One region of the Desulfocurvus sp. DL1XJH-121 genome, then DNA from elsewhere that is predicted to be linked to it. Evidence: predicted binding sites of a transcription regulator. Region 1 holds the regulator's gene; the other holds the start of a gene.
What was found. The regulator sigma-54, encoded in region 1, starts transcription at its own class of promoters, with help from an activator protein. The targets are predictions, from matches to a motif close to CTGGCACGGNNNNTGCTT.

Region 1 (3,912 bases):
CAGGAGAGTTCGGTGTTCAGCAAGCTCTCCGTGCGCCAGAACCTGGAGATCATCCTGGAGCACACGCGCCTCACCCCGGCGGAGCAGAAGGCCAAGGCCGACTCCCTGCTCAGGGAGTTGGGCATCACCCGTCTGGCGGACCAGAAGGCCATGCACCTCTCCGGTGGCGAGCGGCGCAGGCTGGAGATCGCCCGGGCCCTGATCCTGGACCCCAAATTCATGCTTCTGGACGAGCCCTTCGCCGGCATCGACCCCATCGCCGTGGACGACATCCAGGGCATCGTGCGGGGATTGAAGGAGAAGGGTATTGGCGTTCTTATCTCCGACCACAACGTGCGCGAGACCCTGCGCATCTGTGACAGGGCCTATCTCGTGTACGAAGGCCGGATTATTCTGGCCGGCACCCCTGCGCAAATTATCGAAGACCCGAAGGCGAGAAAAGTCTATCTCGGCGAAGGCTTCAGTCTCTAAGATCTTGTTTTCACATTTCTAAATTTACATTCAAAAACCTTGCCATCGGTGTTGCAAGGTTCGACGGACTATGGCATGGTCACCCTGCGTCCGGGTCTGGAGCGTTCGGTATTTCACATTCGGCTCACGGCGCGGCAGCCCGGGGGGTTTCCCGGGCGCCTTTGAGTGAACCGCGGGCATACTCCGCATAGGGAAGGCGTACTCCTCGATATGGGACTTGAACTCAGACAGCAACTCAAGCTTTCTCAGCAGCTGGTCATGACCCCCCAGCTGCAGCAGGCCATCAAGCTGCTGCAGCTCTCGCGCCTGGAACTGGTGGACATGGTCCAGCAGGAGCTGCTGGAGAACCCCCTGCTGGAGGAAAAGCCCGAGGAGATGTCCGAGGAGGCCCGCGAGGCCGTCCAGGACCGCGCCGAGACGCCGTCCGAGACCCGCGGGGATTCCGAGCCCGTGAACGTGGAGCAGGAGCTCATCAAGAGCGCCGAGTGGGAAAGCTACCTCGGCGAGTTCTCCTCCACGGCCAAACAGGTCCAGATGCGGGAGTACGAGACGCCGGAGGAGGGCATGTCCTTTGAGGCGCGCCTGTCCTCCAAGCCGTCCCTGGAAAGCCATCTGGACTGGCAGCTCAGGCTCTCCGACTTCACCCCCGAGGAAGCCGCCGTGGGCGAGGTCGTCATCGGCAACCTCGACGGCCTGGGCTACCTGCGCGCCGAAACCGACGAACTGGCCGAATTTTGCGGGGTCTCCCCCCAGGTGGTGGAATCCGTTATCCTGCGCATGCAGCGTTTCGACCCCCTGGGCGTGGCCTCGCGCTCCCCGCGCGAATGCCTGCTGGTGCAGATGGACGCCCTGGGCCTGGACGACCCCATTCTCGTCTCCCTGGTCTCCGACCACCTGGAGGACCTGGAGAAGCGCCGCTACAAGCCCATCGCGCGCAAGTTCAAGCTTTCCATGGACGAGCTCAAGGCGTACCTGGACGTCATCAAGAGCCTGGCCCCCATGCCCGGGTCTTCCTTCGCTGGCAGCGAGCCGCAGTACGTCTCCCCCGACGTGTTCGTGTACGAGTACGACGGCGAGTTCGTCATCGTGCTCAACGAGGACGGCATGCCCCGGCTGCAGATCAGCCCCTACTACGTGGACGCGGTCAAGACCCGCAGCTCCAACGAGAAGGAGTACATGCAGGACCGCATGCGCTCGGCGGTCTGGCTGATGAAGAGCCTCTACCAGCGCCAGCGCACCCTGTACAAGGTCATGGAGAGCATCGTGCGCTTCCAGGGCGAGTTCTTCCGCCACGGTGTCCGCAAGCTCAGGCCTCTGATCCTCAAGGACGTGGCCGACGACATCGAGATGCACGAGTCCACCATCAGCCGCATCACCACCAGCAAGTACGTGTCCACGCCCCACGGCGTGTTCGAGCTGAAGTTCTTCTTCAACAGCGCCCTGGACCTGGACGACGGCAGCCAAGTTGGCAGCGAGTCCGTGAAGGCCATGATCAAGGATTTCATCGACAAGGAGGACCCGCGCAGGCCCCTGTCCGACGAAAAGCTGGCGGACATGCTCAAGGACGACCTGCAGATCAACATCGCCCGGCGCACCGTGGCCAAGTACCGCAGCGCACTGGGTATTCTTTCGTCCTCCAAGCGCAAACAGATTTTTTGATCTGCCCGCCTCCTGGTCCCTTTATTTTGGTTTGGTTTCGTCCTACACTGAAGATGACCGGGAATCCCCGGTGTTCTTCACCTCAAGTTAGGAGGACGCCCATGCAGATCAATTTCAACTTCAAGAATTTCGAACCCTCCGACCATCTGAAGAAGTACGCCAAGAATCGTTTCGAGAAGCTCTTCAAGTACGCAAGGACGGAAAACGCCTCCCTTCTGGTCAATCTGTCCGTGGACAAGTTCCGGCAAAAGGCCGATGTGGTTTTCACGGGAGACGATTTGAACCTGTCCGCCAACGAAGAGTCCGAGGATATGTATTCCACCGTGGACCTGGTGCTGGACAAGCTGGACGCCCAGGTGCGCAAGGCACGGGAAAAGGCCAAGGACATCAGGCGCAAGCGCGGATCCGTGCGCATGGACGTGATCAGCTTCTCCGATTCCGGAGAGGGCGAGCGCGTGCCCGCCATCCAGGCCACCGACTCCTACGAGCCCAAGCCCATGAACGTGGACGAGGCCGCCATGCAGCTGGAGTCCAAGGGCTATGAGTTTCTTGTTTTCCTCAACGCGGAGACCGATCGCGTCAACGTCATCTACAACCGCAAGAGCGGCGATTACGGTCTCATCGACCCTGGGATGTAGCGAATGAAGCTTGGAGATTTGCTGGATAAGGATTTGGTATTGCCCACACTCTCGGCCAGGACCAAGACTGAGGTCCTGGCCGAGCTTGTGGCTGCGGTGGCGCAGCGGGAGCAGGGCCTGGACCAGAAGGCCGCCCTGGCTGTGTTGCAGGAGCGCGAGAAGCTCGGCACCACGGGCATCGGGGACGGTATCGCCATCCCCCACGGGAAGCTCGAGAACATCGAGAACATCCTGGTGGCCGTGGGACGCAGCGAGGAGGGCGTGGAATTCGAGGCCCTGGACCACAAACCCTGCCGCATCTTCTTCCTGGTGCTCGCGCCGGAGCAGGTGGCCGGGATGCATCTGCGGGTTCTGGCCCACATCTCGCGCCTGCTCAAGGACGACCAGTTCCGCAAGGCCTTCCTCGTGGCGGACGACGCCGAGGATCTCTGGCGTCTGGTGAAGGGGGCCTAGGGGCATGGACGAACGGGGAGCGCAGGCGGCGGAAGCATCGACGTTTCCCGTCATCATCCTCACCGGGCTTTCCGGCGCGGGAAAGTCCACGGCCCTCAAGGTCTTCGAGGACCTGGGCTTCCTCACCGTGGACGGCCTGCCGCCCACGGTCATCCCCGAGATGGTCGGCCTGTTCGTCCGCGAGCCGCACATGTCCCACCGGGGCCTGACCCTGGGCCTGGACGTGCGGGTCGAGAATTTCAAGGCCCAGTGGGAGGCCATGCTCTCCCGGCTGCGGGAGATGGGCGTCACGCCCCGCGTGGTGTTCGTGGAATGCAGCGCCCCCGTGCTGCTGCGGCGCTATGCGGCCACCAGGCGGCCCCATCCCCTGGAGGGCGCCTACGGCCTGGAGCGCGCCGTGGAGGAGGAGCGCAAGCTGCTCTGGAGAGTGCGCGAGCGCGCCGAGCTGGTGGTGGACACCTCCGGCTATTCCATCCACGACCTGCGCCGCTTCCTGCAGGAGAAGTGGAATTTCCTCAAGGAGAAGCGCTGGGGCCTGCGGGTCTACGTCCTGTCCTTCGGGTTCAAGCACGGTGTGCCCACGGACGCGGACATGCTCTTCGACCTGCGCTTTCTGCCCAACCCCTATTTCGACGAGAGCCTGCGTCCCTATTCCGGGCTGGACAAGCCCGTGGCCGATTTCGTGCTGCGT
Region 2 (3,912 bases), on a different contig from region 1:
TCGCGCCGTCGGCGTCGCAGGCGGCCTCGCTCCAGGCGGCGGGGATCTTGACCTCCACCAGGGCGGCGGCGGAGTTATCCACGGCGGCGTGGTTCATGTTCACGATCTTCTCGCCCTTCTTGCCGTAGGAGGCCACGATGGCGTCCTTCAAGAGCTTCACGGCCTGCTCAAAGGGAATGACCTTGGCAAGCTTGAAGAAGGCGGTCTGCATGACCATGTTGATGCGCCCGCCGAGACCCGCCTCGCCGGCGATCTTCACGGCGTCGATGGTGTAGAACTTCAGTCCCTTGGCGGCGATCTTGCGCTTCATGGAAGCGGGCAGATGCTCGTCGAGTTCCTCGCCGGTCCAGGGGCAGTTGAGCACGAAGGTGCCGCCCTTGCGGATGCCGTCCAAGAGGTCGTACTCGTGCACGTAGGCCGGGTTGTGGCAGGCCACGTAGTCGGCCTGGTTCACCAGGTAGGTGGACTGGATGGGCTTGTGGCCGAAGCGCAGGTGGGACACGGTGATGCCGCCGGACTTCTTGGAGTCGTAGGCGAAGTAGCCCTGCGCGTACATCTCGGTGTTGTCACCGATGATCTTGATGGCGCTCTTGTTGGCGCCCACGGTGCCGTCGGAGCCCAGGCCCCAGAACTTGCACTGCACGGTGCCCTCGGGAGTGGTGTCCAGAACCTCGCCGATCTCCAGGGAGGTGTTGGTCACGTCGTCCTCGATGCCCACGTTGAACTTGTTCTTGGGCTGGGAGACCTTCATGTTGTCGAACACGGCCTTGACCATGGCGGGGCGGAACTCCTTGGAGCCCAGGCCGTAGCGGCCGGCCACCAGGGTCGGAATCTCGGCCTTTTCCATGAAGGCGGTGCACACGTCCTGGTACAGGGGATCGCCCAGGGCGCCGGGCTCCTTGGTGCGGTCCAGGACCGTGATGGTGCTCGCGGTGGCGGGCAGCACGGAGAGGAGCGCCTCGGAGGACCAGGGGCGGAACAGGCGGACCTTGACCAGGCCCACGCGCTCGCCGCCGGCCACCAGATGGTTGACCACTTCCTCGATGGTCTCGCAGCCGGAGCCCATGGCGATGATCACGCGCTCGGCCTCGGGATGGCCCACGTAGTCGAACAGGCGGTACCTGCGGCCGGTGATGGACTCGACCTTCTTCATGCTATCCACGACGATGGCCGGGACGTCATTGTAGAAGGGGTTGGCGGCCTCGCGGCCCTGGTAGTAGATGTCGGGGTTCTGGGCGGTGCCGCGGATCTCGGGGCGCTCGGGGTTGGCGCCGCGGGCGCGGAACTCCTCGATGGCCTCCCAGTTCACGATCTTCTTGATGTCCTCGTAGTCGATGACCTCGATCTTCTGGATCTCGTGGGAGGTCCGGAAGCCGTCGAAGAAGTGCATGAAGGGCACGCTGGACTCGATGGCGGACAGATGGGCCACCAGGGCCATGTCCATGGCTTCCTGCACGGAGTTGGACACCAGCATGGCGAAACCGGTCTGGCGGCAGGCCATGACGTCCTGGTGGTCGCCGAAGATGGACAGGGCGTGGGCCGCGATGGCGCGGGCGGACACATGGAACACGCCCGGCAGCAGCTCACCGGAAATCTTGTACATGTTGGGGATCATCAGCAGCAGCCCCTGGGACGCGGTGAACGTGCTGGTCAGCGCGCCCGCGGACAGGGAGCCGTGCACCGCGCCGGCCGCGCCGGCCTCGGACTGCATCTGGCGGATGAACAGTTTCTGGCCGAAGATGTTCTCGCGGCCCTGGGCGGCCCACTCGTCGGCCACCTCGCCCATGGTTGAAGAGGGGGTGATGGGATAGATCGCGGCACAGTCCGACATTGCGTAGGCAATATGCGTCGTGGCTGTGTTACCATCCATCGTCTTCATTTTCTTGGACATACCTGACTTCTCCTTTTATTGACATGACGAATTGTCGTCACCGGACATGCATACCGGTTCGCTCCGGCGGCCCCATTATCGGGGGTTTACAAACAAAATCCGTGCCATCCTCAGATTCACAAGGGCCCGCCGTGGCGACCGTTTGAACGCGCAACCAGTACCCCATTCATATATCACTCGCAACCCATTCCGTCCGGCAAATCGGACAAAAGAAGCCCCGGCCCCGGCATGAAACCAGCGCCGACGCCCCGTCGCAAGCGTTCATTCGGTGAAAGGCGCATTCCAAGGGGTGAAACGCAAAAAAAGACTTTCCACCAGGGCGACAGCCGCAATCTTCTGCTTTTCGAATCCACGGTCCTGTCCGGAAAACCAGACTGGACCTGGGTCTCTTCATGTTATTTATTCCTGCTTGAGTTGAATGTCATTCTTTTTGAGCAAAGCGTAGAAATGCGACCGCGACAGGCCGGAAACTTCCAGTATGGACTTCAAGTCCCCTTCATACATGGTGATCAACTGCTCAAGGTAACGCCCTTCCATCATGGACTTGAATTCCTTGAGGGTGGGCGTGGACCTGGCCAGGAGCGCGTCCACGGTGTCCATGGCCGGGGGGCTGGCCACGGGCTCCGCACCGCCCTCCCCTTCCGCCCGGGAGGACGGTTCGCACGGGGCGGCCTTGCCGCCCAGGCTGGCCTTGGCCACGCTGATGCGCACCTCGTTGGGCAGGTGCATGGCGTAGAGGGTCCTCTCCCGGCCCGCAGCCACGAAGGCCCGCTCCAGCACGTTGAACAACTCGCGCACGTTGCCCGGCCAGTCGTAGCTGTCCAGGACGTCGAAGAAGTCCGAGCCAAAGCCCTTTTCGGGCATCTCGTAGCGCTCGCAGAGCTTGCCCACGTGATACACGGCCAGGTGCCGGATATCGTCCTTGCGGCAGCGCAGGGGCGGCAGGGTGATGCTCATGGTCTTCAGGCGGAAGAGCAGATCCTCGCGGAAATTGCCCTTGCGCACCTCGTCCTCAAGGTTGCGGTTGGTGGCCGCGATGATCCGGAAGTCGCTCTTCTCCTCGCGGGTCTCGCCCACGGGGCGGAAGCGCTTTTCCTGCAGCACGCGCAAAAAGGACTTCTGCACGGCCAGGGGCATCTCCCCGACCTCGTCCAGGAACAGGGTGCCCCCGTCGGCCAGCTTGACCAGGCCGGTACGGTCCTTTTCCGCGCCCGTAAAGGCCCCCCGGCGATGGCCGAACAGGGTGGATTCCACCAGGGTCTCGGTGAAGGACGCGCAGTCCACCACCATGAAGCGGTGCACGGCGCGCGGGCTGTTGTCGTGGATGATGCGCGCGGTGAGCTCCTTGCCCGTGCCGGTCTCTCCGTTAATGAGCGCCCCGGCGTGGCTGCGCGCGGCCTGGGCGATGAAGTCGTAGACCTGGCGCATCTCCCGGCTGCGGCCCACGAGGTCGCTGACGTTCAGGGCCACGGGCGACGAGCCCTGCTTCTCCAGGCGGTACTTGAGCGCCCGCTGCACGCTGAGCATGGTCTGCTTGATGGGCGAGGGCTTGACCAGGTAGTCCCAGACCCCGCCCTGGATGGCCAGCTCCGCGCCGTCGGGGTCGCCCTGGCCCGTGAGGATGATGACCTCCGGGGCCCCGGGCATGGCTTTGATGTCCGGCAGGGCGTCCAGGCCATTGCCGTCGGGCAGGCGCACGTCCAGGAAGACCAGGTCGAACTGGCCCTCGGCCAGCACCCGCAGTCCCTCGCCCAGGGACCCGGCCGTCTCGCTCTCCAGAAGCATCCTGCCCAGCAGGCTGCGCATGGTTTCGCAGACTTCGGGGTCGTCGTCGATGACCAGAATGCGCCCGAAGGTTTCAGTTTGATCGCTCATCGCTCGTCAACACCTCCCGGATGGCCATGCCTATGGTGGTCCTGTCGTAGGGCTTGAGCACGATGCGGCTCACGTTGTCCATGGCGCCCGCATGCTCCACGGCCCGCTCGCGGCCCGTGACGATGACCACGGGCACGCCGGGCATC

Region 2: nifJ (pyruvate:ferredoxin (flavodoxin) oxidoreductase) is a predicted target of sigma-54. The motif match lies at 1,982-1,999, and genes of this name have one in related genera.

The regions. Positions count from the first base shown of each region.
Region 1 is NZ_JBTVWW010000007.1:28,169-32,080, forward strand. Features, by position in the region: gene lptB (LPS export ABC transporter ATP-binding protein) at 1-471, shown strand, start outside; gene rpoN (RNA polymerase factor sigma-54) at 682-2,130, shown strand; gene hpf (ribosome hibernation-promoting factor, HPF/YfiA family) at 2,232-2,768, shown strand; gene ACYYG1_RS06560 (PTS sugar transporter subunit IIA) at 2,772-3,221, shown strand; gene rapZ (RNase adapter RapZ) at 3,226-3,912, shown strand, end outside.
Region 2 is NZ_JBTVWW010000015.1:47,337-51,248, forward strand. Features, by position in the region: gene nifJ (pyruvate:ferredoxin (flavodoxin) oxidoreductase) at 1-1,891, opposite strand, end outside; gene ACYYG1_RS11480 (sigma-54-dependent transcriptional regulator) at 2,291-3,766, opposite strand; gene ACYYG1_RS11485 (hybrid sensor histidine kinase/response regulator) at 3,750-3,912, opposite strand, start outside.